Regions from separate parts of the Pantoea sp. At-9b genome, predicted to be linked through region 1. Evidence: predicted binding sites of a transcription regulator. Region 1 holds the regulator's gene; each other region holds the start of a gene.
What was found. The regulator PurR, encoded in region 1, represses purine synthesis genes. The targets are predictions, from matches to a motif close to CANGCAAACGTTTGCNTG.

Region 1 (7,973 bases):
TAATGGAAAAATGCCTTACCTTTTGGAAAAAAACTGGATTAGAATCATCTCGGCGCTGATCATTGATCAGATTTTTCTAACATAGCCGCAGGCTGTTTTCTTCAGACTGCTTAACCTGTAACCGGACTATGCGTTTACTCATTACGCTTTTTATGCTGGCTTTCGCCCAACTGTTTTTTAATGTGGCTTCTGCGTCACCGCATGCGCCCATCAATGCCAGTTTGCATAACGCAGAGAAGAAAAGTGCGCGTGAAGATGAGCGTCGCAAACGACGTCCGGTAAAAACCAGCACGAAGAAATCCCGTCTTGCCACCAGTGTTCAGAAGCTAAAACTGAAAAAACAGCCGAAAACGGAAACGGCGCTGCACAAAACCACCCGCAGCAAAAAATCTCTGCTGAAGTCACCGTCTAAAAAATATGGCCACCAGCGCACCGCCAAAAGAGCGGAGAAGCAGGATGATGGCGGCGATCTGACCACCATCAAGATGAGCAACTCCCACCGTCAGCGCTATCAGAAAGCCCGTGAAACCGCCATGAACAAACTGATGGGGCAGATTGGCAAGCCTTATCAATGGGGTGGCACCTCACCGCATACCGGTTTCGATTGCAGTGGCCTGGTGTGGTACGCCTACAAGGATCTGGTCAAATACAAATTCCCCCGCACCGCCAACGAAATGTACCATCTGCGCGATGCGGCACCGATTAAGCGCGATATGCTGGAGAAAGGCGATTTGGTGTTCTTCCGCATCAATCATCGCGGCACCGCTGATCATGTGGGTGTTTATCTCGGCAATGGCAAATTTATCCAGTCACCGCGTACCGGTAAAGACATTCAGATCAGTGCGTTGGGTGAGGACTACTGGTTGAAACATTATGTTGGCGCTCGCCGGATGATGACGCCCAAAACCATCCGCTAACCCGCCGCCCGCGAGCAGAAAAAGCCGGACTGATTTTTCAGATCCGGCTTTTTTTATTAATGAAGGATCGCGGTGAAGCTGAACACGATAATCATTAACAGCGCGCCCACAGTGGTAAACAGCGCCAGTTTCAGGTCGGTACTCATCACAACTCCTTAGTCACATTAATTGAAGGGTTATCGTAATTTTGTCACAGCCCCCGGCAAAAATCTCGTCTTATCCGCGCCAGCTTGCTAGAATCGCCGCCTTTCGTTGCGCAACAGATTTTGCGCACGCTGTGTTTGCGGCAAGTTAAAGTGTTATTGACTGAGTGTTAAGGTCTTTTTCTTCGCCATTTGCCCCGAAAATCGGGGCGTAAAACCATTAGCAGACGCAAACGTTTAACAATATACTTATCAGTTAGTTGCGATAAGCCCGGGAGTACCATTTTCATGGCAACAATTAAAGATGTGGCGAAACGCGCCGGTGTCTCCACCACCACGGTTTCGCATGTCATCAACAAGACGCGTTTTGTCGCGGAAGAGACGCGTAACGCCGTATGGGAAGCGATCAAAGAGCTGCATTACTCGCCCAGCGCCGTGGCGCGCAGCCTGAAAGTCAACCACACCAAAACGCTGGGACTGCTGGCGACCTCCAGCGAAGCCCCCTATTTCGCCGAGATTATCGAAGCAGTGGAGAACCATTGTTTCGACCGTGGCTACACGCTGATCCTTGGCAACGCGCATAACGATCTGCAAAAACAGCGCGCTTATCTGTCGATGATGGCGCAGAAACGCGTCGATGGCCTGCTGGTCATGTGTTCTGAGTACCCTGATGACCTGCTGACCATGCTGGAAGAGAACCGCAACATCCCGATGGTGGTGATGGACTGGGGCGCATCGCGCGGCGACTTCACTGATACGGTGCAGGATAATGCCTTCCAGGGCGGCTATCTTGCGGGTCGTTATCTGATCGAACGTGGTCATCGCGACATTGGTGCCATCCCCGGGCAAATGGAACGTAACACCGGCGGTGGCCGCCATGCGGGTTTCATGCAAGCGCTGAATGAAGCGGGTATCAACGTTCGGCCGGATTGGATCGTGCAGGGCGACTTCGAACCGGAGTCCGGTTATCAGGCGATGCAGCAGATCCTCAATCAGAAGCAACGTCCGACTGCCGTGTTCTGCGGCGGCGATATCATGGCGATGGGCGCGATTTGCGCTGCGGATGAGATGGGTCTGCGCGTGCCGCAGGATATTTCCGTGATCGGCTATGACAATGTGCGCAACGCGCGTTATTTCACTCCGGCGCTGACGACCGTGCACCAGCCTAAAGCTCAACTGGGTGAAAAAGCCCTGGAGATGTTGCTGGATCGCATCACCAGTAAGCGTGAAGAACCCCAGACCATTGAGGTTCAGCCCACGCTGATTGAACGCCGTTCCGTCGCTGACGGCCCGTTCCGCGATTATCGTCGCTAAGCCTCCGTTTCGCTCAGCCATTCCTGGTTGAGCGTTTCGGCATCACCGAGATAGCTCAGCAACCAGCCTAATGCCGGTGAGTTGCGTTGTTCCGACCAACTGACACAACACGGGCTATCCGGGAATGGCGTGGGTAACGCTAATTCGGTCAGTGCACCGCTATCCAGCAACGGTCGGGCTAAATGGCCCGGCACCATGCCGACGCAGAGTCCGGCAAGCAGGCAGTCAAGGCCGGTTTCCCATTCCGGCACCACCAGCCGACGCTGATTATCCAGCGTCCATGTCATACGTCGCGGCAACGCCCGCGAGGTGTCTTCCAACACCAGCGAAGGCCAGGCGCGCAGCGTTTCGTCGTCCAGCCGTGCGCTTTGCGCCAGCGGATGTTCGGGGCTAACCACACAGCGCCAGTTCAAGGCCCCCATATCCTGAAACGAGAAACGTCCACCGACCGGGATCGCTTGGGTCGCACCAATTGCCACATCAACCCGCCCGTCCGCCAGCGCATCCCAGACGCCATTGAACACCTCATAGCTGATAATCAGCTCCATGTCGGGAAAGTGACGGTAGAAATCCCTGACCAGTTGCCGGGTACGCTGCGGCTTCACAATACAATCTACCGCGATACTGAGCTGCCCACGCCAGCCGTTCGCCAGTTGCTGACACTGTCGCCGCGTCGCCAGCATTTTTTTGATAACACTGCGCCCCTCACGGACAAAATGCTCCCCTGCCGCCGTCAATACCACTTCCCGATGCTGACGTTCAAACAGCGGCACGGCCAGCCAGGTTTCGAGCTGACGTACCGTATAGCTGATGGCAGAAGGCACCCGATGCAGCTCCTGCGCCGCTGCACTGAAACTGCCGGTGCGCGCCACCGCATCTACCACTTCAAGCGCGTATTCAGACCACATTTTTCTGCCTGCAAATTTTTTGATAGCAACGCGCAAATATTAGCGTTTCACAAAGCCCGGCGCACGCTTTTACACTCCTCCGCGTTCAACCTGTCTAAAGAGAATTACCAATGTTGTCATCAAAAGGATTTCTGCCTTACCTTGCTTTACTCAGCATGCTGGGCTTTCTTGCTACGGATATGTACCTGCCGGCATTCGGTGCGATGCAGCAGGATTTTGCCACCGCACCGGGTACCATCAGTGCCAGCCTGAGCCTGTTCCTTGGTGGGTTTGCCTGTGCACAGGTGTTCTGGGGACCGCTGTCTGACCGCTTCGGTCGTAAACCGATTCTGCTGGCGGGATTAGTGATCTTTGCCCTTGGCTGTCTCGGCATGTTGTGGGTGACTGACGTTCGTTTGATGCTGGCGCTGCGTTTTGTGCAGGCAGTCGGCGTCTGCGCGGCGGCCGTGAGCTGGCAGGCGTTGGTGGTCGATCGTTATCCCCAAACTCAGGCCAACAAAGTTTTTGCCACCATTATGCCGCTGGTTGCCTTGTCACCGGCGCTCGCCCCGTTACTCGGAGCCTGGCTGATGGGGCATTTTCACTGGCGCAGCATCTTCCTGCTGCTGACCATCGTCACCCTGGTCTTGCTGATCGGCACTCTGCGCCTGACCAATCCCGTGCGCACACCAACCGCCCAGACCTCCCAGCCAGGCTGGCTGGCGCTGCTGGCGTCACGCACCTATAGCGGCAACGTGCTGATTTACTCCGCCTGTTCCGCCAGCTTTTTCGCCTGGCTGACCGGTTCTCCCTTCATCCTCGCCGATGCAGGGTTGTCTCCGGCGGATATTGGTCTGAGCTACGTGCCGCAGACCATCGCCTTTCTGATCGGCGGGTTCGGCTGCCGTGCACTGCTCAATCGTTTTCAGGGGAAACAACTGCTGCCGTGGTTGCTGGTGATCTACAGCCTGAGTATCTTCGGCCTGTTTGCGGTGGCGCAATTTTCCGCGCCGGCGCTGTGGGCATTGCTGTTGCCGTTCTGCGGCATGGCGCTGGCAAACGGCGCAATCTATCCGATTGTGGTCGCCAGTGCCCTGCTGCCCTTCCCTCAGGCGACCGGCAAGGCCGCTTCGTTGCAAAATCTGCTGCAACTTGGATTGTGCTTTGTAGCCAGTCTGGTGGTGTCTGCTGGATTGCAGCAAGCGCTGCATAGCACCAGCCTGGTGATGCTTGCCACCGTTGCACTCGCCTGGGCCGGTTTCGGCTGGCAACGAACCGCAAACGCACAAAGTGATGTTGCTCACAACTCCTTAGCCTGCGAAGATAATCACTGAGGCAACGACTTTAGTTAGCAACCTAACGATAAGTCGTTGAACATTGACCCACGGAAGCATATACTGCGTGGGTCAGCATTTCTGTAACAAATCAATAACATAATTGTATTAATATTAAGCGACTCTGTCGCTGGGATGGCGTCTGCACGATATTCTCCCGCGGTGTTGTGCCAGACATTTCTATTCAGATTCATACCTCTGTAAAACGTCGGATATCTGGCGCACGGATTTTCCGTGAGTTCTCTCACAAGCCTGGAGAAATTGACTATTCTTTTCTCAGGTTGAAATCGGAAAGGTGATGGAGAAGCTATGAGTTCATCGTGTATAGAAGAAGTGAGCCTTGAAGAAAACCACTGGTTTCGTATCGCCCATGAATTATTGGAACGGGCTGATATTGCCATTAATGGCACTCGCCCCTGGGATATTCAGGTTAAGCATCCGGATTTTTTTAAACGGGTCCTGCAAGAAGGTTCACTGGGCCTGGGTGAAAGCTATATGGATGGTTGGTGGGACTGTGAAAGCCTCGACATGTTTTTCCACCGCGTACTGAAGCATCATCTGGATCAGCAATTACCTCATCATTTTAAAGACACGTTGCGTATCGCAGCCGCGCGTCTGACCAATTTACAATCGAAAAAACGCGCCTGGATTGTCGGTAAAGAGCATTACGACCTTGGCAACGATCTGTTCTCTCTCATGCTCGATCCTTTCATGCAGTACTCCTGTGGTTACTGGAAAGAGGCAGAGACGCTGGAACAGGCGCAGCAAGCCAAACTCGATATGATTTGCCGCAAGCTGCAACTGGAACCCGGCATGACACTGCTGGACATCGGTTGTGGTTGGGGTGGTCTGGCGGAGTTTGCCGCACGCAATTATGGCGTGAAGGTACATGGCGTCACCATTTCGGCAGAACAACAGAAGATGGCACAGCAACGGTGCGCCGGTCTCGACGTCACCATTCTGTTGCAGGATTATCGCGATCTGAATCTGCAAGTTGACCGTATCGTCTCGGTCGGCATGTTCGAACATGTGGGTCCGAAAAATTACGCGACCTATTTTGAGGTGGCCGATCGTAATTTGAAGCCGGACGGTATTTTCCTGCTGCATACCATTGGGGCGATTAAAACCGATATGAATGTTGATCCCTGGATCGACAAATATATCTTCCCGAATGGTTGCTTGCCCTCCGTTCGCCAGATTGCCAATGCCAGCGAATCACATTTTGTGATGGAAGACTGGCACAATTTCGGCGCGGATTATGACACCACGTTGATGGCCTGGCATAGCCGTTTTCTCGATGCCTGGCCGCAGCTGGCAGAAAAATACGGTGACCGTTTCAAACGCATGTTCAGCTACTATCTCAATGCCTGCGCCGGTGCATTCCGCGCACGTGATATTCAGCTGTGGCAGGTGGTATTCAGCCGCGGTGCGGAAGGTGGCCTGCGCGTTGCGCGTTAGCTTCCCGTTTGTAGCGGCGTGATTTATCACGCGCTTTTAACACAGCGCGATAAATCGCGCCGCTACGATTACCAGGTTATTCGCTCTCGTCGGACGGGTGCTGGGCCAGCGCTGCTGCTTCGCGTTGTGCCAGTACGCGCTCGACAGTTTCCACAATCGCCTGCGTGTGCGGGTCAATCTCGATATTCACCTTATGACCCAGTTTCTTCGCCCCCAATGTGGTGCGCTCCAGCGTTTCCGGGATCAGGTGCACACAGAATTTACTCTTGGTCACATCGCCAACCGTCAGGCTGATACCATCAATGCCGACAAAGCCTTTATGCAGAATATATTTGATCTGCGCTGGGTCCTGTAATTTAAACCACACTTCCCGGTTGTTTTCTGACTGGATAATTTTGCAGATTTCCGCCGTGGTCATAATATGACCGGACATTAAATGACCGCCAATTTCGTCGCTGAATTTTGCGGCACGCTCAATATTCACCACATTACCAACCTGCAATTCACCCAGGTTGGTAATCCGTAACGTTTCTTTGATTAAATCAAAGCTGACCAGGTCACCCTCAATCGCCGTCACCGTCAGGCAGCAGCCGTTATTTGCCACCGATGCACCCAGCGCCAGTCCCGGCAGTAACTCTTCAGGCAGCTTCACCACATGGGTACGAAACAACTCTTTTTCTTCGATAGCAACAATCTCTGCTGTGCCTTGCACAATTCCAGTAAACATAATCTCAGCCTCTGCGAAGTTTGTGCCAGTTTATCACAGCTGAGTCGTTCGGGTTTAATTTGCCGGCGGGTAAAATTTACACAACCGTTTTAACAAAATGCGAACAAAGTTTGGCGAAGCGTCATCAGACCGGTACACTAGGCCGCGCATTCTTTGGGGATTTCTCCCCGTTCTCTTCTTATTTAAATGCAGGTGATACGTGCAGAAGTATTTAACAGAAGCGCGTCAATTGCTGGCCCTTGCGATCCCGGTCATCCTTGCTCAGGTTGCCCAGACTGCGATGGGGTTCGTAGATACCATTATGGCCGGTGCGGTAAGCGCCACGGATATGGCCGCCGTTGCGGTGGGCACGTCTATCTGGCTTCCCGCCATTCTGTTTGGTCATGGTTTGCTGCTGGCATTGACGCCCACCGTTGCGCAACTCAATGGTTCGGGACGCCGTGAGCGCATCGCCGAACAAGTTCGTCAGGGTTACTGGCTGGCGTTTTTTGTCGCGCTGCTGATCATGCTGGTGCTGTGGAACGCAGGTTATCTGATTCATGCAATGCATGATATCGATCCGCTGCTGGCCGCCAAAGCCGAAGGCTACCTCCATGCGCTGCTGTTCGGTGCACCGGGTTACCTGTTTTTCCAGGTGGCGCGTAATCAGTGCGAAGGTTTGTCGAAAACCAAACCCGGAATGGTGTTGGGTTTTCTCGGGTTGCTGACCAATATTCCCCTCAACTACGTGTTTATCTATGGCCATTTCGGCATGCCTGCGCTGGGCGGCGTGGGTTGCGGTGTCGCTACCGCCAGCGTCTATTGGGTGATGTTTATTGTGATGCGCTTCTGGCTCAAACGCATGGGCAGCATGCGCGATATTCGCATGAGCAGCGGTTTTTCCGCGCCGTCGCGCGTGATTCTCTCGCGGCTGTTTGGCCTTGGGCTGCCCGTCGCGCTGGCGCTGTTCTTTGAGGTCACGCTGTTTGCCGTCGTCGCATTGCTGGTTTCGCCACTCGGCATCGTTAAAGTGGCCGGGCATCAAATCGCGCTGAACTTCAGTTCGTTGATGTTTGTCCTGCCGCTGTCACTGGGCGTGGCCACCACCATCCGTGTCGGTTATCGCCTCGGCCAGGGTTCAACCGAACAGGCACGCGTCGCAGCATGGACCGCGCAAGGTGTTGGGATCAGCATGGCGGCGCTCACGGCGTTGT
Region 2 (7,973 bases), 1.4 Mb from region 1:
GGTACCGAAACCGGTATCCAGCCGCAATACGGTGTGCCGTATGGCGTGGAGCTGAACGCGTTCCTGTCACCGTTTGGTCTGCCGTGTAAACAACCGGCGTGGGGCTATGTCTCTGCCGTTGACCTGAAAACCAACGAAACCGTGTGGAAAAAACGCATTGGTACGGTTCGCGATAGCGCACCGGTTCCGCTGCCGTTCAAGATGGGTATGCCGATGCTCGGCGGTCCGATCACCACTGCCGGTAACGTGTTCTTCATCGGTGCGACCGCAGATAACTACCTGCGTGCCTTCAGCACCAACACCGGTGAAATGCTGTGGCAGGCACGTCTGCCAGCAGGCGGCCAGGCAACGCCGATGACCTACGAAATGGATGGCAAGCAGTACGTTGTCATCGCTGCCGGTGGTCACGGTTCGTTTGGCACCAAGCTGGGCGATTATGTCATTGCCTACGCACTGCCGGATGAGAAGTAATCATCCATAAATCAGGCGGACTTCGGTCCGCCTTTTTTATATCTGCAATTTGGCTAAAACCGCGCGATAAATCGCGCCGTTACAGGCCAGTGCATGAATTGTAGCGGCGCGATTTATCGCGCATGTTTTATCGAATTACGATTTCCGCAACACCCGCGCATTCAGCAGCGCACACAGCATCATAATCACGCAGGTTGCCAGAAACACCGGACGCATACCGAACGCCCCGCCAACAAAACCACCGAACAACGGACCGCTGACCTGACCGACATACTGCGCCGATGTCGAGTATCCCAGCATTTTCCCCACCTGCGTTTGCGGCACATTGTGGCGAATCAACGCCGTGACACACGGCATCAATCCACCCAATGCCATTCCCATCAGGAAACGCAGCACCACCAGTTGCCAGGCTGCGGTAATGAACGCCTGAGGGATCAGCAGCAGTGCGCAAGCGATCAAACCATAAATCAGTACCCGGCCATGACCGATACGGTCCGCCAGCCGCCCGAGACGCGGGGCCGAAAGAATACTACCCAGCGCAGCAGCCGACATCACCAGACCGGCGGTGGCGGTAATCGCGTGATCGCCACTGACAAACTGCCCGACATACAGCGTGATAATCGGTTCAATCGACATATTGGCAAAAATCAGCAACATGCCGGATAACCACATCAAACGCACCACCGGTAAGTTCGCCGCTTTCTCTTCGACGCTGCTGTTCTGCACCGCTTTTTTTGCCTGACGCGGCGTTTCTTTCAGCAAGAACGTGGTGGCGAGGAAAGCGAGAAAAATCACCGCACCGGTCAGCCAGAAAGTATGACGAATGCCAATCAACGGCGGCAGCACCCCACCCAGCAATGGCCCCACCACGTTACCCGCCATAATACCGGACGACAGCATACCCAGCGCCCAGCCGGTCTGCTCTTTCGGTGTTTGTGCCGCCACCAGGATGGTGGAGCCAGAGGCATATCCCCCCAGCAAACCCGTCAGCAGGCGCAATGCAACCAGTTGCCACGGCGCAGTCGCCATACCAATCAGCGACATGGCAACCGCCATGCCCAAACTGGCACGGATCAGCATCAGCTTGCGGCCATAACGATCTGCCAGTTTGCCCCACAGCGGCGCGGTGATCGCAGCGCTGAGGAAGGCTGCGCCATACGCCGCCCCCGACCAGCGAGCAATCGCTGCCGGTTCCTGCACGCCGAGCTGCTGCACATACAGCGGTAAAAACGGCAGCAGCAGCGTCATCGCCGCAATGGTGCTGAAAGAACCGAGTACGCAGACGAATAAATTGCGTTTCCAGTGTTGCTGTTCGGGCGCTAACGCCGTTGGAGGTTGCTGCATGATCATATCCCTGTTTTAAGCTGATATTCAGGCTAACAGCGGTATCCGGTGGAAAACAGAGCGCCCGGAATATTTGCCATGCAGCACGCTATTGTTGCCAAAATGCAACAATCAGTTCTCACCCAAGGCAGTGATCAGCGCATCGCACAACAGCGTCACCGGCGAGGAAGGTTCTGGTTGCGTTTTCAGTAACAAATAGCTGTGCAGACGGTCCATTTGCCACTCCGGCAGCACCTGCACAATCTCCTCACGAACCAACGCCTCACGGGTCATATACGCAGGCAGATAGGCAATCCCGGTCCCTGCCAGCGCGGCATTCAGCAGTGCCATGCTGTTATTGGCACGGAAGCGGCTGCGAACATCCAACGCCAGCCGCTGCTTATCACGGCGAAACGGCAGCGCAGCAGTATGCGCCGGGCCGTGAAACAGCAGCAGATCGTGGCGGGTGAGTTTTTCCGGATGATCGATAGGCGGATGGGCGGCCAGATAATCCGGGGCGGCGTATAAGCCCCAGTCGATGGTGCTCAATTCGCGATAATCAGGGGTTTCCGGCGCTCGCGCACGAATGACAATCGCCACATCCGCGTGACATGCAGGGTCTTCACTGACGCGATCGGTCAATTCAAGATCGACATTGATATGGATATGGCGGCGAATAAACCGGTTTAACGTCGGCACCACACACTGACAACCAAAGGTAACCGGTGCCTGCAAACGCACATTGCCGGTCGGCAACTGATGCACCTGCTGTACAAACGCATCGGCACGATGCATTTCATCCAGCAGACGGGTGCAAAAGGGATAATAGGCCTGACCCAGTTCCGTCAGCGCCACTTTGCGCGTGGTGCGCTGCAATAACTTGATGCCGAGACGGACTTCGAGCCGGGCGATTTCACGGCTGACATAGGATTTGGATACACCCAAGGTGCGGGCCGCTTCACTGAAACTTTGCCGTTCCACCACGCGCGCAAACAGCATCATGGCGGTGAGATTGTCGCTGTTGTCCATTGTCCATAACCGGCAGAGTAAGGGAGAACAGCAGCTTAAAAGGATTAGTGCGGAATAGCACCTGATTTCCCGCGACGACAGGACGACGGGAAATCAGGTAAGCGACTCAACTGGCCACCGCCAGCGGAAACAGCAGACGATCCGGTTCAACGCGGCGCTGACGACGCAACTGACCCGGGGTGACACGAAAATAGTTTTTAAAGGTGCGGGTATAAGCCTGCTGCGTGTCGAAGCCGTAGCTCATCGCCACCTGCAGGATCGCCTCATCACTGTTCAGTAGCGTCAACGCCGATTCCGTCAACCGGCGCTGGCGAATGTATTCGGCCAGTGAAAATCCGGTGTGCTGTCGAAACAGACGTTGCAGATGCCAGCGGGAATACCCGGAACGGCGTGCTACCTCATCCAGATGCAAATCGTGTCCTAAGTTGTCTTCTATCCAGTCCAGCAAACTACGGATAAATTGACTCTGATTCATGGCTCCTCCTGATACGACGTGATGTCCAGTGAAGCCACTTTAGCGCGTTAAATTTATCCCTTAATTAGCGGAAAATTAGCGCAGAATTAGCAAAGGGGAAAACGGGTGTAATTCTGCGCTAATTTTCCAGCGCTACACTTTGTTCATACATTGGGGAGGACATCATGCGTGTGCTGCTGGTTGAAGATGATGAAATGATTGGCGCTAACTTGCAGCAGGCGCTGGAGGCCGCAGGCTGGTCGGTGGACTGGGTACGCGATGGGGTGTTTGCCACCAATGCCTGGACCGAAGGCGGCTACAGCTGCGTGTTGCTCGACCTCGGTTTACCGCGTGAAGATGGCATCCATGTATTGCGTCGCGCCCGCAACCGTGGCGATATGACGCCGGTGCTGGTGCTCACCGCACGGGATACCGTTGCCCAACGCGTCCAGGGTCTCGACAGTGGTGCCGATGATTACCTGCTCAAACCCTTTGATCTGCAAGAGGTGCTGGCGCGAATGCGAGCGATTACCCGACGTCGTCACGGTGCGGCGGATTCCCTGTTAGGCAGCGGCGACGTGCAGCTCGATATGATGACGCGTGAAGTGCTGTACAAAGGGCAGCGCGAGCAACTTACCGCACGTGAATACGCCCTACTTTATGCGCTGCTGGAGCGTCCGGGTGCCATTCTGTCGCGCGAACAACTGGAAAACCGCATCTACGGCTGGGGCGAAGAAGTGACCAGCAATGCGGTTGATGTCTTAATTCACGGCATGCGCCGCAAGCTGGATAACGAAGTGATTCGCAACGTGCGCGGCCTGGGGTGGCGAGTCCCTGCAATATGAAACCCTTCACCTTTATGCGTTCCTTACGTAACAAACTGCTGACTACCCTGCTGGTTATGCATCTGGCGATGATCGGCGGTGTCACCTCCTATTTTTACAGCTGCTACGGCGACATGATCGGCAATATGAAAGACGATCAGCTGGCGAAGATCGCCGATGCCTGGGCCAGCAGCAAACGCATCCCCGCGCTGATGCCGTTGATGCTCAACGCCGACAAGCTCAAAAGCGCCTATGTGGTGCAGCTGTGGGATGACAATGACCAGCTACGCGCCAGTTCCTGGCCGGAGTTAAATGCGCCGCTGCAAACGAAAAAGGGCTGGAGTGACGTCAAAATCGGGGACTGTGAAGATTGCGACTGGCGCGTCTTCAATCGCCCCGGTGAACCCGGCAGTGAAATCGCTTCCATTCAGGTGCTCTACAACATCGGCTATATGAAGAGCGTGATGGTAAAACGCGCGCTATCCGCCATTATTCCGTTGATTTTAATGATGCCGCTCTCCCTGCTGGTGATCTGGCTGGTGGTACGTGCCATTACGCGCGATTTACGCGTGGCATCGCGCCAGATTGCCGCCCAGGAGACGCTGCATCCCGACAGCGTACCGCCGGATGGCCTGCCTGACGAAATCCTGCCGTTGGTCGCGGCCTATAACTCCCTGCTTGATAAACTGCGCGCCGCCTGGTCATCACAGCGACAGTTCCTCGAAGATGCCGCACATGAGTTGCGGACACCGGTCACGGCGGTGACGTTGCAACTGGAAAACCTGCGGCAGCATATTCAGCCGGGTGAGGCCAGTCGCCAGTTTGATCAGCTGGAAGCGGGTGTCACGCGTACTCGCCATCTGGTGACGCAATTGCTGAACATCTCGCGCCAGGAAGATCAGTCGGTGGTCGCCACGGTAGAAAATATTGAGCTGGAAGACCTGCTGAAGGAGAGCATTGAACAGCTGATGGTGGTGGCCGATAAGCGTGGCATCGATATCGGTTTTAACGGCACCACCCATTACCGTATCCAGGCCAGCCGCTCTGATTTACGCAGTCTGTTTGACAACCTGATCGGCAATGCCATGCTGCATACCCCTGAAGGGAGTCTGGTGGATGTGCTACTGCATCGCGTCGGCAACCACACCGTGGTGGATATTGTTGATAACGGGCCGGGTATGCCGGAAGGCTTTATTGAACGCGCGTTTGACCGCTTTACCCGTTCGCCCGATGTACAGGCGCAGGGCAGTGGACTCGGATTGTCCATTGTCCGTAGCGTGGCGCAAAAAAACCGTATCCAGGTTGCGCTGTCAAACTGCCTGAATCCGCAGGGTAAAATTTGCGGTTTGCAGGTACGTGTCACCCTCCCTTAATGCCTGATCCTCATCCATAACGGCGCGCTGCCTCGCGCCGTTATGCTATTTGCCCATTCTGAACGTTCTGCGACAAACGCGACAACGTAAACGGTTGCGGGGTTCCGTTCGATTCATGACATTTATGTGACATAACTCACATTTTTGGTGAATGGAATTGCAACACTTTTTGACAAACGTGATCAAAATCTATTTTCTATCGGACTGTTACAGGCACCCTACGCGAGCTTTAAAAACCGGCGGCTCAGACCGGCTTAAAACAATTCACCGCCCACCCCTGGGATCGACTGACACCGATCGCGCATTTTTGCGGCGATCACGAGCATGTGGTTAACGATAATGAAATATAAAGCATTGATAGCAGGGGCCTTACTGGCCAGCAGCTGGACCGGCGCAACGCAAGCAGCAGACAGCAACCCGCAATACCTCTCCGACTGGTGGCACCAGAGCGTCAACGTCGTCGGCAGCTACCACACCCGTTTCGGACCACAGTTTAATAACGATGTGTATCTGGAATACGAAGCCTTTGCCAAAAAGGACTGGTTTGATTTCTACGGCTACGCCGATCTGACCAACTTCTTCGGTTTGGGCAACAGCAACGCTAACGGCATTTTCGACCACGGTTCGCCGCTGTTCATGGAAATTGAGCCGCGTTTCTCCATCGATAAGCTGACCGGCACCAGCCTGGCATTCGGTCCGTTTAAAGAGTGGTATTTTGCCAACAACTACATCTACGACATGGGTCGCAACGCGTCGCAGCGCCAGAACACCTGGTACATGGGTCTGGGCACCGATATCGACACCCATTCTGATGTTGGCCTGTCACTGAACGTGTACGCCAAATACCAGTGGCAGAACTACGGTGCGGCGAACGAAAACAGCTGGGATGGTTATCGCTTCAAAGTGAAATACTTTGTGCCAATTACCGAACTGTGGGGCGGTAAGCTGAGCTATATCGGCTTCACCAACTTTGACTGGGGTTCCGATCTGCGTGACGAAACCGGTCCGTCCCGTACCAGCAACTCGATCGCGTCCAGCCACATTCTGTCGCTGAACTACGACCACTGGCACGTTTCTACCGTGGCGCGTTATTTCCACAACGGTGGACAATGGGCGGATGGCCAGGAGCTGAACTTTGGCAACGGTCCGTTTGAAGTGAAATCAACCGGCTGGGGTTACTACCTGGTTGTGGGTTACAACTTCTGACCTAACCCTCACCCCGGCCCTCTCCCGCAAGCGGGAGAGGGAGGTAGTGCAACATGCTCGATCTGCTCTCTCTCCCGCTTGCGGGAGAGAGATAGCACACCATACTCGATCTGTTCCCTCTCCCGCTTGCGGGAGAGAGATAGCACACCATACTCGGTCTGTTCCCTCTCCCGCTTGCGGGAGAGAGATAGCACACCATGCTCGATCTGTTCCCTCTCCCGCTTGCGGGAGAGAGATAGCACACCATGCTCGATCTGTTCCCTCTCCCGCTTGCGGGAGAGGGTTAGGGTGAGGGTAAATTGCAGTCATATCCGTGGCTTATACGCATTCACCATCCACGGCACACCGAATTTATCGGTGAACATACCAAAACCATTTGCCCAGAACGTCGGCTCCCAGCTTTTCGTCACCTGACCACCGGCAGATAACGCCTCAAACCAACGTTTACCCTGTGCTTCATCCGGCGTGGAGAGACTCACCGCGAAGCCGCTGTAATGCGCCTCACGATTACCGTCACTCAACATAATTTCGCCCTGCCCGATGCGCAGATGTGCGTGCATGATATGTTCCGGCGGAAAGGTCATTCCAGACGGGCAACCGTCGGTAGATTCCATTTCCGGCATATCGCCAAAGGTCATTTTAAACAGCAACTCGCCGTCAGCCGCCTCAAGGTAGAATGCAATAGCCTCTTCGCAGCGCCCGTCATAAAACAAATAAGGTGTAATTTGCATGGTCTGTTCTCCACAGTGAACGCCCGATGCCAAGTGTAGTGGCTACCTGCAAAACAGGACGCGAGCCAGGCCGCACTCTTACCTTTGTTGACAATAGCGGCGAAACAGCTGCGCCATATAGGCACTCATCGGCGTCAGCGCCGTGTCTTTACGCTGAATCAGGTAAAAATTCGCCTTGGGCAACGGATCATCCAGCTCCAGCGCCACCAACTGGCCGCCATGAGTCGGGTCTTCAATCACATCACGCGAGATAATGCTGACGAAATCGGTCTTTGCCACCAGGCTGGTGCAGGCCATAAAGGTTTCGCAGGTGACGACGATTTTGGGTGCCATCCCGCGCTCACCGAACATATCGTGCAGCAGCCGATAATAGCTGCCCTGTGGCGTTGGCATGGTCCAGTCGCAGTGCTGCAACTCCGCCAGCGAGCGCGCATGGGCCATCGGATGCCCCTTGCGCACCACCACCTGATAATCACGCTCCATCAGTCGTTCGTAGGTCAGTTCCTGATCGAGATGGCTTTGGTCGTAAGTATTAATGGTGAAATCCAGCTCTCCCTGACGT
Region 3 (7,973 bases), 1.3 Mb from region 1:
TACGCATCTTTAATCTAAGCCAACCGAAAACAACCTGTAGATATTCAGGTTGCCTTATTCAAATTTTTGCTACTGTTATCCACCTGTCACAGCAACATTTTGCATTCATCACCTTCCCTTACGCTGCTTGCTTGTCAGCTGCGCGTGGTTAAGATAAAGGGTCAGTGTCGCGCCGCGACGGAATGTGCGTTAACTGAACGCGATGACAGAACATTTGCATCACTTAACGGTCCAATTTTCGGACACTTTTTACAGGATCAAGGCATGTTTAACCGGTTGAAGAAATCAGCGCTGGCGGCCCTTATTCCTGCGCTGCTTCTCACGCCTGCGCTGAGTGCCAGAGCTGACGTGAGCGACTCGCTACCCGATATGGGCACCACCGCTGGTGCCACGCTGTCGATTAATCAGGAATTGCAGATTGGCGATTTCTATGTGCGGCAATTACGTGCCAGCGCACCACTGATCAACGATCCGCTGTTGAATCAATATATCAATCAACTCGGACAGCGACTGGTGGCCCACGCCGATTCAGTCCGGACGCCGTTTCATTTTTACCTGATCCAGAATGATGAACTGAACGCCTTTGCTTTCTTTGGCGGCAATGTGGTGCTGCATTCGGCGCTGTTCCGTTTTACCGACAACGAAAGCCAGCTGGCATCGGTAATGGCGCACGAAATTTCCCACGTGACGCAGCGCCACCTGGCACGTGCGATGGAAGAACAGAAACGCAATGCCCCGCTCACCTGGGTCGGCGCTCTCGGTTCGATTCTGTTGGCGATCGCGAACCCGCAGGCGGGTATGGCCGGTTTGATGGGCACCCTCGCCGGTACGCAGCAGGGCATGATCAGCTTTACACAAAGCAATGAACAGGAAGCGGATCGCATCGGCATTCAGGTGTTGCAACGCGCCGGCTTTGATCCCCAGGCGATGCCGAATTTCCTGCAAAAACTGGCTGATCAGAGCCGCTTCTCATCCAAACCCCCGGAAATTCTGCTGACCCACCCCCTGCCCGATAGCCGCCTGGCGGATGCGCGTAACCGCGCCAACCAGATGCGCCCGGTAGTGGTGCAGTCTTCGCAGGATTTCTATATGGCAAAAGTGCGTGCCCTTGGCATGTATTCCACCGGTCAAAATCAGCTGACCGATGACTTGCTCGATCAATACGCTAAAGGTAATGCCCGCGAGCAACAGGCGTCGCAATATGGCAAAGCCGTGCAGTTTTTGCAGGCAAAAAGCTTTGAAAACGCGAAGAAAATTATCGCGCCGATGCTGGCCAAACAGCCGGATAACCTCTGGTTTCTCGATATCATGAGCGACATCGATATTGGCCTGAATCAGCCGCAGCAGGCCATCAATCTGTTGAGCAGCGCCAAAGGCAGCAACAGCAATCCGGTGATCCAGATTAACCTCGCCAATGCCTACGTTGAGGCCAAACAACCGGCCAACGCCAGCCGCATTCTCCATCGTTACACTTGGTCAAACCCGAACGATCCGAACGGTTGGGATCTGTTGGCACAGGCATCGGCGGCCCAGGGCTTGCAAGATGAAGAATTATCGGCACGCGCAGAAGGGCTGGCGCTGAATGGTCAGATGGATCAGGCGATCAGAGCACTGAGCAGCGCCAGCGCCCAGGTGCCGCTCGGCAGCCTGAAACAGGCTCGTTATGATGCACGCATCGACCAATTCCGTGAGCTGCAAAAACGCTTCCAACAGTATCAAAAAGGATCTTAATCATGGTGACCATTTATCATAATCCACGTTGCAGCAAGAGCCGCGAAACTCTGGCGCTGCTGCAACAGCAAGGCGTGCAGCCGGAAGTGGTGCTGTATCTGGAAACACCACCAGACGCGCCCACGCTCAAAGCGTTGTTGAAAAAACTGGGTATGACGAGCGCACGCGAACTGATGCGTCGCAAAGAGGATCTGTATAAATCGCTGGAGTTAGCCGAACCCGGTCTCAGCGAGGATCAGCTGATACAGGCGCTGGTCGAGCATCCCAAATTGATTGAACGCCCGATTGTGATTAAAGGTGAACAGGCGCGTCTTGGCCGCCCGCCGGAAGCGGTACTGGAGATTATTTAAAGCCCCAGCGCTTCTTTGACAAAAGGAATGGTGAGTTTGCGTTGTGCGCTGATGGAGGCGCGATCCAGCCGGTCCAGCGTGTCAAACAGAGTCCGCATTTCGCGGTCGAGGCGTTTCAGCAGGAAGCGCCCGACATCCTCCGGCAATTCAAAGCCACGGATCCCGGCTCGCAGCTGCATCGCCTGCAATTTGTCATCATCCGACAACGGCTGTAAACGGTAGATCTGCCCCCAGTCGAGGCGCGATGCCAGATCCGGCAGTCCGAGATTGAGCTGACGCGGTGGACGATCGCCAGTGATCAGCAAACGCGTTTTACCGATTTCCAGGATGCGATTGTAGAGATCGAAAATCGCCATCTCCCACTCCGCCTCCCCGGCGATACACTCGATATTATCGATGCAGACCAGCGCCAGATGTTCCATACCTTCCAGCACTTCCGGCACGAACCAAGTGCGTTTATCCAGCGGGACATAGCCAACCGCCTCACCCCGAGCCGACATCTCGGCGCACGCCGCGTGCAACAGATGGCTGCGACCACCGCCTTCGCGGGACCAGAAGTAGAGATAGCTGCCGTGTTGCTGCACCAACGCACCCTGAAGTGCGGCTAACAGGGACGGGTTTTCCCCTGGCCAAAAGCTGGCAAAGGTTTCGTCATCAGGTAAGTAAAGTGGCAATGAAAGCTGTGCCGGCGTGTTCAGAAGCACCTCAGCGTATGAACGGGCAGAAAACGCGGCAAGTCTATCACGATCCTTGCCAGAGATGAACCGGGCTTCCCTGCCCGGCAAACGCGCTTAGGAATGGCGCTGTTCTTCAGCATCCAGCACCACTTCTTCAGGACGTAACAGGCTGATTACGCGGAAGATCAGGCTAAGCGCCACACCAACGATGGTTGCCAGTGCCATGCCTTTCAGCTCGGCGGCACCGATATGCACCTTGGCACCGCTCACACCGATGATCAGGATCACTGAGGTAAGGATCAGGTTCTGCGCTTTGTTGTAATCCACTTTGGATTCAATCAGTACACGAATACCGGAAGCCCCGATCACCCCGTACAGCAGCAGCGACACACCGCCCATGACCGGCACCGGAATGGCCTGAATCGCGGCGGCCAGTTTGCCCACGCAGGAGAGCAAAATCGCCAGGATTGCCGCCCCGCCGATCACCCAGGTACTGTAGACGCGGGTGATCGCCATAACACCGATGTTTTCACCGTAAGTGGTGTTTGGCGTTGACCCAAAGAAACCGGAGATCATGGTGGAAAGGCCGTTGGCGAACATAGAACGATGCAGACCCGGATCGCGGATCAGATCTTTTTTCACGATATTCGCCGTCACTACCAAGTGGCCGACGTGCTCAGCAATCACCACCAGCGCCGCAGGCAGAATGGTCAACATCGCCGCCCACTCAAAACGCGGAGTATAGAAAGTCGGCAGGGCAAACCAGGGCGCATTCGCAACCGACGACCAGTTAACGATTCCCATAAAGGAAGAGAGTGCGTAACCCACCAGCACACCGATCAGGATCGGGATAATGGCGAAGAAGCCACGGAACAGCACCGAACCAAACACGGTAACACCCAGCGTTACCATCGAAATAAAGATGGTGGTGCTATCAGGTGCAGTCCCTTCAGCAGGCAGCAGACCAGCCATGTTGGCCGCCACGCCCGCCAGCTCAAGGCCGATCACCGCAACAATCGCCCCCATTGCCGCAGGGGGGAACATCACGTCCAGCCAGCCGGTGCCTGCTTTTTTCACAATCAGCGCGACGACACAAAACAGGAAGCCGCAGAGGATAAAGCCACCGAGCGCCACTTCATAGCCCAGCGGCAGCAACAGCAATACCGGAGAAATAAAGGCGAAGCTGGAGCCGAGATAGGCCGGGATTTTCCCTTTACAGATAAAGAGATACAGCAGTGTACCGACACCGTTGAACAGCAGCACTGTGGCCGGGTTGATATGGAACAGAATCGGCACCAGCACGGTTGCGCCAAACATGGCGAACAGATGTTGCAGACTGAGTGGAATGGTTTTAAGTAGCGGCGGTCGTTCGCTAACGCCGATGGCGCGACGAGTCATTCAGTGATCCCCTTGAGTTGTGTAGTGCATTTTTGCCAAAAAAAAGCCGACTCTCTGGCCGGCTGCTTTATTTATTTGGTTCCGAAAATCTTGTCACCGGCATCGCCGAGGCCAGGAATAATGTATCCCTTCTCATTCAGGCCCTTGTCGATTGAAGCGGTATAGAGTTCAACATCCGGATGCGCTTTCTCCAGCGCGGCAATCCCTTCCGGTGCCGCCACCAACACCAGCACCTTGATGCTGTTACAACCGGCCTTTTTCAGCAGGTCAATGGTCGCGATCATCGAGCCACCGGTCGCCAGCATCGGGTCAACCACCAGCGCCATGCGCTCTTCAATGTTGGAGACCAGTTTCTGGAAGTACGGTACCGGCTCCAGCGTCTCTTCATCACGGTAGACGCCGACTACGCTGATACGCGCGCTGGGTACGTGCTCCAGCACCCCTTCCATCATGCCCAGACCCGCACGCAGAATCGGTACGACGGTAATTTTTTTGCCTTTAATTTGTTCGATTTCAACCGGGCCATTCCAGCCTTCAATCGTAACGCGCTCGGTTTCCAGGTCGGCAGTGGCTTCATAGGTCAGCAGGCTGCCGACTTCTGACGCCAGTTCGCGGAAGCGCTTAGTGCTGACATCATGCTCACGCATCAGGCCCAGTTTATGTTTGACCAGCGGGTGTTTGACTTCCACGATCTTCATGATTGTTCTCCCGGAATTGAGTTGAGCTAAAAAAAAATCGCGGGATTATACCGCCTTTTTCCCGCTGCGCCATATGTCATTGGTCAATACAACGCCTTCCACGATCTGAGATTAAGGATTAGCGAAAAAGCGGTGCCGTGCAAAGGTGGCGTGAGATGGGACTCGCAAACGTTTGCCTGCGCTGGTAGAATTACGCCGCTTTATTTTAACCACCAACCGCAACTCGCGTGGGGATTCCGCAGTGACCGACAAGACCTCTCTCAGCTACAAAGACGCCGGTGTTGATATTGACGCTGGTAACGCTCTGGTTGACCGCATCAAAGGCGTAGTGAAAAAGACCCGCCGCCCGGAAGTGATGGGTGGATTGGGCGGCTTTGGCGCGCTTTGTGCGCTGCCGCAGAAATACCGCGAGCCAGTGCTGGTCTCCGGCACCGACGGCGTCGGCACCAAGCTGCGTCTGGCGATGGATCTGAAGCGCCATGACAGCATCGGTATCGATCTGGTGGCGATGTGCGTGAACGATCTGGTGGTACAAGGCGCGGAGCCGCTGTTCTTCCTCGACTACTATGCGACGGGCAAACTGGATGTCGACACCGCTTCCTCGGTGATCACCGGTATCGCTGAAGGCTGTCTGCAATCAGGCTGTGCGCTGGTTGGCGGTGAAACCGCAGAGATGCCAGGTATGTATCACGGTGAAGATTACGACGTGGCCGGCTTTTGCGTTGGCGTGGTGGAAAAATCCGAGATCATCGACGGCTCGAAAGTGCAGGATGGCGATGTGCTGATCGCGCTGGGTTCCAGCGGCCCGCACTCCAACGGCTACTCGCTGGTACGTAAGATCCTCGAAGTCAGCCAGACCAACCCGGAAACCAAACAGCTGGAAGGTAAGCCGCTGGCTGACCACCTGCTGGCCCCGACCCGCATTTACGTGAAAAACATCCTTAGCCTGATCGAACAGGTCGATGTGCACGCGATTGCGCACCTGACCGGTGGCGGCTTCTGGGAAAATATTCCGCGCGTACTGCCGGACAACACCCAGGCGGTGCTGGAAGAGAGCAGCTGGCAGTGGCCGGCCGTGTTCAACTGGTTGCAGCAGGCCGGTAATGTCAGCCGTCACGAAATGTATCGCACCTTTAACTGTGGTGTGGGCATGGTGATCGCGCTGAGTGCCGCTGAAGCTGATAAAGCAGTACAGCTGATGACCGACGCAGGCGAGCAGGCGTGGAAAATCGGTGTGATCAAAGCCTCTGACTCTGAAGAGCGTGTGGTCATCAACCCATGAAAAAACTGGTTGTACTGATCTCCGGTAACGGTAGCAATCTTCAGTCCATCCTCGACGCCTGCGCAAGCGGGCGTATTAACGGCAGCGTCGCTGCCGTTTTCAGTAATAAAGCCGCAGCGCTGGGTTTGACCCGTGCGCAGGAAGCCGGTGTTCCGACGCATGCGCTGGCCGCCAGTCAGTTTGCTGACCGTGAAGCCTTTGATCGCCAGCTGATGCAGGAGATCGATGCTTACGCCCCGGATCTGGTAGTACTGGCGGGATATATGCGTATCCTCAGCCAGGGATTTGTCGCGCATTATCACGATCGTCTGGTCAACATCCACCCTTCCCTGCTGCCGAAATATCCCGGCCTGCATACTCATCGTCAGGCATTGGAAAATGGCGACGAAGAGCATGGCACCTCGGTGCATTTCGTCACCGATGAGCTGGATGGCGGACCGATTATTTTGCAGGCGCGCGTACCGGTGTTTGCCGATGATACGGAAGAAGAGATTACTGCCCGTGTGCAGCATCAGGAACATGCCATCTATCCGCTGGTGATTAGCTGGTTTGTAGAAGGACGTTTGCAGATGCGCGAGAATTCAGCCTGGCTGGATGGTCAACCGCTGCCACCGCAGGGCTATGCCCACGATTGATGTGATACTTGCACGATCCCGGAGCAGCGCGATTTATCGCGCTGTTTTTTTGTACGGTGAAAACCGCGCGATAAATCGCGCCGCTACTTTCAGAGCCCGGCATTCAGGTCGCATTTCATATGCGTCCAGCCTTGATAGTTTTTTACTTCGGGTACGCGGTCGGGTAGGTTCTGGAAGTTGGTGTAATGCTGTTTTACCGAGCGATGTAAAATGCGTGGGTCGATATAGTCCCGCCCCCACAATGACGTATCCAGCCTTCAGCCGGACGTATAGCATCGATATGATGCGGTATTTTCCTTCCCCTGAACTCCACAACATAATCAATGCCTGTCCCGCCAGGTTGCAGACGCGGATCATCAAAGGGCAGCGACGACATATAAATGCGACCTTGTTTGGTCAGCAGAAAACCCTGGTCATTGACAATCGTTGCAGAAACGATGTCATCATAATTAGGAGAATTAGATCCATTATCTTCTTCGCCTTCAATTGACGCATTTTGCCAGGTTTTTCCGTAGTCTTTGGATACAACAAATCCCGATTCCCCCCAGTTGGGAACGGCTATATATCGCTCTGATGCATTGATATAGGGTTTGGTGAATATCCGGTAAAACTGAGACCATATTTCACTGCGAATACCCCGTTTCTGATCAACGAACCACAATGCGCCCTCACAATTAAATCCCTTTAATTCCAGCCAGCGGTGATCGTCAAAACGGTATACCACCTGTACCGGCTTCTGGCGTGACTTAGAGAACAGGCCGTGACATCCGGTGATGATAAAAACCACAGATAAGGTGAGCGCTGCAGTAAATCCTCGCCAACGTTTCAGGCTGAAAACATCCCTGGTCATATTTTTATTCCTTTAATTTCCTGTAACGAGCTTTCCTCTTCATGCTATTCAGAGTCCGGCATTCAGATCGCACTTCATATGCGTCCAGCCCTGATAATTTTTAACTTCAGGAATACGGTCGGGCAGGTTCTGGAAGTTGGTGTAATACTGTTTTACCGAGCGATGTAAAATGCGTGGGTCGATATAGTCCCGCCCCCACAATGACGTATCGAGGCCTGCAGCCGGACGTATAGCATCGATATGATGCGGTATTTTCCTTCCCCTGAACTCCACAACATAATCAATGCCTGTCCCGCCAGGTTGCAAACGCGGATCATCGAAAGGCAGGGAGGACATGTAAATGCGTCCCTGT
Region 4 (7,973 bases), 1.5 Mb from region 1:
TGACCTCGGTGCCGGTGTTGATTTGGGTCTGGTACAACATGCAGGAAAACTTCCTTGCGTTTGCCCTGGCCTCGTTTATCGCCTCGGTGTTTGTTACGCAGGACACGTTCAGTGTGTATAACAACGCACGTCTGGCTTCCCGGCTCAATACCATTGCGAATTCAATCGGCCTGTTGCTCGGTTTCTCCATCAGCTTTGCCATTGCCTGGTTTCGACTTAACCCGATTTGGCTGACGTTGTCGATCGTGGTGGTTACGCTGGTTCCCTATGCCATCAAACGCTACAACTTTTACCGCGAAAATCAGGAACAGGCACCCGCACGGAGTAAACGCGGTCCTTACCTGCGTTATCTGCTCTATGCCGGTCTGCCGCTGGCGATCTCCAGTATTTTTATTTCGGTACAGGTGAAAACCGCGCAGATGTTTCTGGTGGGGATCGCTTCGGCGCGTGAGCTGGGCTTGTTCGCGGCCGCCAACACCATTTCGGCATCGTGGACCTTCATCCCGTTAGCCATTATCACGTCCAGCTTTTCAGAAATCTTCCGGGAGCGCGGTGAGGTTGCCAACAAGTTGACGGCGCGCCTGAATGGTTATGTTTTGGGTGTTTCATTGCTTTTGCTTTTCGTCATCGCCTTATGTGGCGAAAAAATCATCATTGCTTTGTACGGTCACGAATACACGCAGTCGGGAAGTCTTATTACGGTGTTGTCGATAGCATCCAGTTTTTCGGCGATGGGAACGGTGGCGTATCGCTACATGGTCAAGGAAGGAGGATTTAATTATCTGCTTAGAAAAATTATCTGCTTGATGGCCATCAGTCTGCCGCTTTCGTGGTGGCTGATCCAGGGCTACGGCATCATGGGGGCCGCCTGGAGCGTTTTCATTACCGAACTTCTGTCCCTGACGGTAATGAATTACTTCTTCAGAAATGGCGCCATTTTTAAGATTCAAGTTTCCTCGCTCAACTACAAAACCTACAAATGAGGTTAGATATGCTCAAGTTGAAAGATGAACTCAGACGAAGTGTGCGGTATTTCATCAAAAAAATGCCCTGGGCTTACCAGGACCGTCTGTACTACTTTCGTAGATTTCGTCGGTTACCGAATTTGCGTCAGCCCAAGGTGTTTAATGAGAAGGTGCTGTATCGCAAGTTTGTCTATGGCGATTATTTGAACTATGGTCGCCTGTCGGATAAATACTCGGTGCGCGATTACATTGCTGAGAAGGTAGGGAGTGAGTATCTGATTCCGTTGGTGTATGAAACCAGTGATCCCCATACGCTGCATACGATGGCAAGCTGGAAGAATACGGTGATCAAGCCGAATCACGGTTCGAATATGGTCGAGATCCTGTTAGACGAGCCGGATGCGTTGAAGAAGCAGCAGATCATCAGCAAATGCCAGACCTGGTTGAAAAAAGACTATGCGGATGAGGCGCGTGAGATTCATTACCGTTACATCAAGCCACGCATTCTGGTGGAAAAGTACATTGGTGACGGGAAAAACGTGCCGGTTGATTACAAGTTCCACATGTTCAATAAACGTGATGGCAATTTCGAGTATGTGCTTCAGGTGATTTATAATCGATGTAATCCATTGCTTTCTATGAATTTTTATGTGAACAACTTAAACGATGCCTACCATAAGATTCGTGATACCGGATTGGATATTTCGCCGCAAATGGCCGCGTTACAACACGCGTTAGTGCTGAGTAAGAAGCTGGCAAGTGATTTCGATTATGTGCGCGTTGACTGGTATATCCACGAACAGCAGGTTTATTTTGGTGAACTGACCTTTACGCCGGGAGCCGGGATGGTCACCGGGCTGGATCGTGGACTTAATCAGATGATGGGTGATATGTGGATTCAGGACCGTCTTGGTGCGCAGACACCGGATGGAACGGTAGCGGATGTCAACATCCCGGCCGTATTGAAGAAAGTTTGAAATCACACAGCAAATAAAAAACCCCGCGATGCGGGGTTTTTTATTGGCAGCGATTAAGGCATCGGCCAGTCGGCTGGCGTTTGGCTCATCACTTCGACAAAGGCATTCTTGGAAATTTCCATGAAGTTATGCAGATTTTCCATGCTGAGGGTGATCCCCATCAGGCCGGTAACAAACCAGCAGGACATACCCAGACCGATTCCACCGCACATCAGTGCCATCACATGGTGGCTGTTCTGACGAAAACGAATTTTCAGGGTGCTGGCGAAAAACATCATTACTGCGCTCAGCAATTCCCAGCGCATAACGATAAGACTGGTGGTTAAAGTAGCCATCTGCAACGAACCTCTATGAATCAGTAACATCCCTGACATTCGACGGACATCACTGGCGGCAGAGAAGGAAGGTCAGGGAGGCCCTTCAGGCCGTCGAACTACGCATTAAACTGTGACTTGGGTCACATTATATCACCCGATTTGAAACTTTGAACAAAATTTATACCTGGTATGGTAGAAAAAATTTTATCGATATCGGCAGAAACACCGCGCGAATCAGGCATGACGCATAGAGAGGTAGCGGCGCGATTTATCGCGCGATTTTAAGCAAGGCAGGGAGCGCCCGCTCGGGGCGCGCAGGCAGGGTTAGCGCACCGGGCAGCACTCGCCGGTGGTACGCTGGGTAAAGCTGGCCATATTCTCGCTGCAATCAAAGCTCACCAGGCGTGGACGCTGGATCATCGCCTGACGGCGCATGGTGTGGCGATACGCGGTCGGCGTTTGCGAAAACTGACGGCGAAAAACGCGGGAAAAGGTTTGTTGTGAGTCGTAACCGTACTGCATAGCGATATCAAATACCGGACGTTGCGTCTGGCGCAGAGCCTCAGCGGCCAGCGTTAAGCGACGTTCGCGGATATAACCCCCCAACGTTTGTTTCGTCACGGTACGGAACATACGTTGCAGGTGCCATTTGGAATAACCTGATTTAGCCGCTACTTCATCAATCGACAGGGTTTTATCCAGATTCTGATCGATCCAGTGAGTCAGTGAATGAATGATTTCCTCTTGCATCATAACCACATCCTTCTGAGTAGAGATTCGAAGTTTCAATGGGGAGCGAGTATAATTCCTCAAGTTAACTTGAGGTAAAGAGCCAAATGAAAAAAGAACGCAACTACCCGAAACCGGTGCTGACACCGGGTGAAGTGGCGAAGCGCAGCGGCGTGGCGGTATCGGCTTTGCACTTTTACGAAACCAAAGGATTGATCTCCAGTACGCGTAATAACGGTAATCAGCGGCGGTATAGCCGTGATGTGCTGCGCCGGGTGGCCATCATTAAAATCGCGCAACGCATAGGGATTCCTCTCGCGACGGTGAGCGACAGTTTGATGCATGTGCCCGCCAATAAACGCATGTCGACCCAGGAATGGGATGCGCTGACACAGCACTGGCGTGAAGAGTTGGATAAACGTATCGAAACCCTGACGCGACTGCGCAATGATCTCGATGGTTGTATCGGCTGTGGTTGTTTGTCGATGCGTGACTGCCCACTCCGCAACCCGGGCGACCGTTTAGGCGAGCAAGGTTCAGGGGCGGTTTTACTCGATCCGCAACAGGACGAGCAGAAACGCTGAGGTGACATCATCTATACTTACTGGTCAAACCATTGGTCAGGAAGCCATGATGATCACCGTTCACCATCTTGAAAATTCGCGCTCACATCGGGTGCTGTGGCTGCTGGAAGAGCTATCGGTGCCTTATCAGATCAAACGTTACCAACGTGAAGGCACATTGCTGGCACCGGACTCGTTGAAGAAAGTCCATCCACTGGGCAAATCTCCGGTGATCACCGATGGCAATCGCGTGCTGGCGGAATCTGGCGCGATCCTCGAATATCTGGCCGACAAATATGACGTCGAATATCGGTTGAAGCTGTCTGATGAGGATGCGCAGATTGCAGCAGGTTACTGGCTGCACTATGCCGAGGGGTCGCTGATGCCGTTGTTGGTGATGAAGCTGGTGTTTGGACAGTTGGGTAAAAAACCGGTGCCCTGGCTGTTACGTCCGGCGGGTAAGGCTTTCAGTGCCGGTATCCAGAAAGCCTGGCTCAATAAGCAACTGACCTTACATGGTGATGTGATTGAACATCACCTGAGTCAGCATCCATATTTTGCGGGCAATCGTTTTAGCATCGCTGATATTCAGATGAGTTTTCCGCTGCTGGCGATGCGTGCCCGCTCTGGCCTGCGTGATATGCCCGCCAGCCAGCTCTGGCTGGAGGGACTGGAACAGCGTGCCGCCTGGCAGCGGGCGATTGAGCAGGGTGGCCCGATCAATTTCAGCCAATAATCATGTTGCGCAACCCGGCTATCACTTGGTTGCGCAACGAAAGTCACTGGGGAAATCCCTAGATTTTCCAGTCCTTTCCGTTGCATCTGGCAAACGGTGAGGCAGCGGAACTACGTTGCATTTCTGTTATGCAATGAGGATTATCCTGTATCTATGTAGATTAGCAGTTGAAAATCTCAGGCCAATCACCGGATAATCGTTTGCCTTTTTTCTGTGTTCCCCTTTTTACGACCAGAAATACGCGACTACGTAAACGTTTGCGTTGTTTCTCAGTGGAGAAACGTGCACCAGGATGGCAGGCAAACGTCAGTCGCGCGGCCACTCACAACACAAAAAATTCAGAGGATTAATTATGTCTGGCGAATCTCGCCCGGCCGGTGGAAAACTGGACGGCTGGTTCAATATTTCAGCACGCGGCAGTAGCGTGCGTCAGGAAGTGCTGGCGGGGTTAACCACCTTCCTGGCGATGGTCTACTCCGTTATCGTGGTACCGGGGATGCTCGGCAAAGCGGGCTTCTCGCCGACGGCGGTGTTTGTCGCCACCTGCCTGGTCGCCAGTTTCGGTTCGATCATCATGGGGCTGTGGGCCAACCTGCCGATGGCAATTGGCTGTGCGATCTCACTGACGGCATTTACCGCGTTTAGTCTGGTACTCGGCCAGCACATTAGCGTACCGGTGGCGCTCGGCGCGGTGTTCCTGATGGGCCTGCTGTTCACCCTGATTTCGGTTACCGGCATCCGTGCGTGGATTCTGCGTAACCTGCCGATGGGTATTGCACATGGTACCGGTATCGGTATCGGCCTGTTTCTGCTGCTGATCGCTGCGGATAGCGTCGGCCTGGTGGTAAAAAATCCGGCGGCGGGTCTGCCGGTTGAGCTGGGCCACTTTGCCTCGTTCCCGGTCATTATGGCGCTGGTGGGGTTGGCGGCGATCTTCGGGCTGGAAAAACGTCGTGTTCCCGGCGGCATTTTGCTGACCATTGTGGCGATCTCGATCGTTGGGCTGATTTTTGACCCGGCGGTGAAATACCAGGGGCTGTTTGCCATGCCGAGCCTGAAAGATGCCAGCGGCCAGTCGCTGGTGTTCAGCCTCGATATCATGGGTGCGCTCAAACCGGCGGTATTGCCAACGGTGCTGGCGCTGGTGATGACGGCGGTGTTTGATGCTACCGGCACCATCCGTGCGGTGGCCGGTCAGGCCAATCTGCTGGATAAAGAGGGCCAGATCATTAATGGTGGCCGCGCCCTGACCACCGACTCCATCAGCAGTCTGTTTGCCGGTCTGGTGGGGGCTTCCCCGGCAGCGGTGTATATCGAATCGGCGGCGGGTACGGCGGCGGGCGGTAAAACCGGCCTGACGGCGGTGGTAGTGGGTCTGCTGTTCCTGGTAATTCTGTTTATGTCGCCGCTGGCGTATCTGGTGCCGGCGTATGCCACCGCACCGGCGCTGATGTATGTCGGTCTGCTGATGCTGAGCAACGTGGCGAAAATCGATTTCAAGGACTTCGTCGATGCCATGTCTGGCCTGCTGACGGCGGTATTTATCGTGCTGACCTGCAACATCGTGACCGGCATTATGCTCGGTTTCGCCGCGTTGGTGATTGGCCGCCTGTTTGCCGGTGAATGGCGCAAGCTGAATATCGGTACGGTGGTGATTGCTGTGGCACTGGTGGCTTTTTACGCCGGTGGCTGGGCCATCTGACCTGAAATTTTCCTGAAATCCGAATTATTCGCTTTCCTTGCCTTGCCGCACGACCGGTTTCCCAGTCGTGCGGCATTTTGTTTTACACTTTCCGTTGCTCCAACATCGCATTAACGAAAATGATTCGCCTAAGGAAAGCATGGAAATCTTCTTCACCATTCTCATCATGACACTGGTTGTGTCGCTGTCTGGCGTTGCGGCACGCATCTTGCCGTTTCAAATCCCGCTGCCGTTGGTGCAGATCGCTGCCGGTGCAATGCTCGCCTGGCCGACCTTTGGTCTGCATGTCGATTTTGATCCTGAACTGTTTCTGGTGCTGTTCATTCCGCCGTTACTGTTCGCTGACGGCTGGAAAACACCGATTAACGAATTTTTGCATCACGGACGCGAGATCATCGGGCTGGCGTTGGTGCTGGTGCTGATCACCGTGGTGGGTATCGGTTATCTGATTTACTGGCTGGTGCCGGGTATCCCGCTGATTCCGGCTTTTGCGCTGGCGGCGGTGCTGTCACCGACCGATGCAGTGGCGCTGTCCGGGATCGTCGGGGAAGGGCGCATTCCGAAAAAAATCATGTCGATTGTGCAGGGCGAAGCCCTGATGAACGACGCATCTGGCCTGGTGTCACTCAAATTTGCAGTCGCCGTGGCGATGGGCACCATGGTCTTCACCTGGGGCGGTGCCAGCGTCGAATTCCTCAAAGTCGCGGTCGGTGGCCTGGTGGCCGGTGTCGCGGTCTGCTGGCTGTATGGCCGTTCTCTGCGTCTGCTGAGCCGCTGGAGCGGTGATGACCCGGCCACCCAGACCGTATTACTGCTGCTGCTGCCGTTTGCCTCGTACCTGATTGCGGAACATCTCGGTGTTTCCGGCATCCTCGCGGCGGTGGCGGCCGGGATGACCATCACCCGTTCCGGCATTATCCGTCAGGCACCCTTGGCGATGCGCCTGCGTGCTAACAGCGTTTGGCAGATGCTGGAGTTTGTCTTCAACGGCATGGTGTTCCTGATGCTCGGCCTGCAACTGCCTGACATCATTGAAGCCTCGGTGGCACAGGCGAATGCCGATCCTAATGTTGAACTGTGGATGCTGTTCACTGACATCGTGCTGGTCTATGCCGCGCTGATGGTGGTGCGTTTTGGCTGGCTGTGGATGATGAAACGTGCCAGCCTGCGTTTCCTCAAGAAAAAGCCGCTGGAGTTTGCCAGTTACTCGCTGCGTGAACTGCTGATTGCCTCGTTCGCCGGGGTACGTGGGGCGATTACCCTCGCCGGTGTGCTGTCGATTCCGCTGTTCCTCAGTAACGGTGACCCTTTCCCGGCGCGTTATGAACTGGTGTTTATCTCAACCGGCGTGATCCTGTTTTCGCTGCTGGTTGGCGTGGTGTTGCTGCCCATCCTGCTGCGTGGCATGGAGAGCACCGACAAAGCGGGCCATCGCCGTGAAGTTCAAAGCGCGCGTGCCGCGATGGCCAGCGTGGCGATTGACAGCCTGCACAAGATGGAAGAGCGGCTGGAAAAAGACACCGAAGAGAACATTGATCCTGAGCTGCTAAAAGAGGTGAGCCTGCGGGTGATTGGTAATCTGCGTCGTCGCGTGGTGGGTAAAGAGGAGCTGGAGCAGGCGCTGTTTGCGGAAAACCTTGAACGCCGCTTCCGCCTGACGGCGATCAGGGCGGAACGTGCTGAGGTGTATCATTTGCGCGCCACCCAGCAAATCTCCAACGAAACCATGCAGAAATTGCTGCGCGATCTCGACCTGCTGGAAGCGTTGCTGATCGAGAAAGAAGAGTAACCACTGCGCCGCGCATCAGACCGAGATGCGCGGCGCATTATCCGGCCAGTGCTCACGACAGCAGGCGATCCAGGCCTGAGCGCTACGCGACAAATAGCTGCCTTCCCGCCAGATCAATCCCAGACTCCACTTCAGTTCCGACTCCAGCGGCAACCACAGTAGCGATTGCTTATCCAGGCGCTGGCAAATCGGCTC

Region 2: a site for PurR is predicted at 5,558-5,575, ahead of PAT9B_RS01845 (nucleoside-specific channel-forming protein Tsx). Genes of this name have one in related genera too.
Region 3: a site for PurR is predicted at 5,016-5,033, ahead of purM (phosphoribosylformylglycinamidine cyclo-ligase). Genes of this name have one in related genera too.
Region 4: a site for PurR is predicted at 4,534-4,551, ahead of PAT9B_RS01665 (NCS2 family permease). Genes of this name have one in related genera too.

What each region holds. Positions count from the first base shown of each region.
Region 1 is NC_014837.1:1,859,194-1,867,166, reverse strand. Features, by position in the region: gene PAT9B_RS08550 (C40 family peptidase) at 129-917, shown strand; gene PAT9B_RS30570 (YnhF family membrane protein) at 974-1,063, opposite strand; gene purR (HTH-type transcriptional repressor PurR) at 1,349-2,374, shown strand; gene punR (DNA-binding transcriptional activator PunR) at 2,371-3,282, opposite strand; gene punC (purine nucleoside transporter PunC) at 3,393-4,595, shown strand; gene cfa (cyclopropane fatty acyl phospholipid synthase) at 4,905-6,053, shown strand; gene PAT9B_RS08525 (riboflavin synthase) at 6,130-6,780, opposite strand; gene PAT9B_RS08520 (MATE family efflux transporter) at 6,980-7,973, shown strand, end outside.
Region 2 is NC_014837.1:425,477-433,449, reverse strand. Features, by position in the region: gene PAT9B_RS01875 (glucose/quinate/shikimate family membrane-bound PQQ-dependent dehydrogenase) at 1-471, shown strand, start outside; gene PAT9B_RS01870 (MFS transporter) at 607-1,815, opposite strand; gene PAT9B_RS01865 (LysR family transcriptional regulator) at 1,927-2,823, opposite strand; gene PAT9B_RS01860 (helix-turn-helix domain-containing protein) at 2,930-3,298, opposite strand; gene PAT9B_RS01855 (response regulator) at 3,463-4,122, shown strand; gene PAT9B_RS01850 (HAMP domain-containing sensor histidine kinase) at 4,119-5,474, shown strand; gene PAT9B_RS01845 (nucleoside-specific channel-forming protein Tsx) at 5,814-6,680, shown strand; gene yjdN (VOC family metalloprotein YjdN) at 6,986-7,411, opposite strand; gene PAT9B_RS01835 (LysR family transcriptional regulator) at 7,490-7,973, opposite strand, start outside.
Region 3 is NC_014837.1:3,175,911-3,183,883, forward strand. Features, by position in the region: gene PAT9B_RS14595 (M48 family metallopeptidase) at 265-1,731, shown strand; gene arsC (arsenate reductase (glutaredoxin)) at 1,734-2,081, shown strand; gene hda (DnaA inactivator Hda) at 2,078-2,785, opposite strand; gene uraA (uracil permease) at 2,873-4,156, opposite strand; gene upp (uracil phosphoribosyltransferase) at 4,228-4,854, opposite strand; gene purM (phosphoribosylformylglycinamidine cyclo-ligase) at 5,096-6,136, shown strand; gene purN (phosphoribosylglycinamide formyltransferase) at 6,133-6,771, shown strand; partial or broken gene PAT9B_RS14630 (hypothetical protein) at 6,861-7,621, opposite strand; gene PAT9B_RS14635 (hypothetical protein) at 7,670-7,973, opposite strand, start outside.
Region 4 is NC_014837.1:374,991-382,963, forward strand. Features, by position in the region: gene PAT9B_RS01635 (polysaccharide biosynthesis C-terminal domain-containing protein) at 1-983, shown strand, start outside; gene PAT9B_RS01640 (ATP-grasp fold amidoligase family protein) at 992-1,942, shown strand; gene PAT9B_RS01645 (YjcB family protein) at 1,996-2,277, opposite strand; gene soxS (superoxide response transcriptional regulator SoxS) at 2,584-3,012, opposite strand; gene soxR (redox-sensitive transcriptional activator SoxR) at 3,096-3,572, shown strand; gene PAT9B_RS01660 (glutathione S-transferase family protein) at 3,622-4,287, shown strand; gene PAT9B_RS01665 (NCS2 family permease) at 4,640-5,989, shown strand; gene PAT9B_RS01670 (Na+/H+ antiporter) at 6,129-7,778, shown strand; gene PAT9B_RS01675 (LysR family transcriptional regulator) at 7,794-7,973, opposite strand, start outside.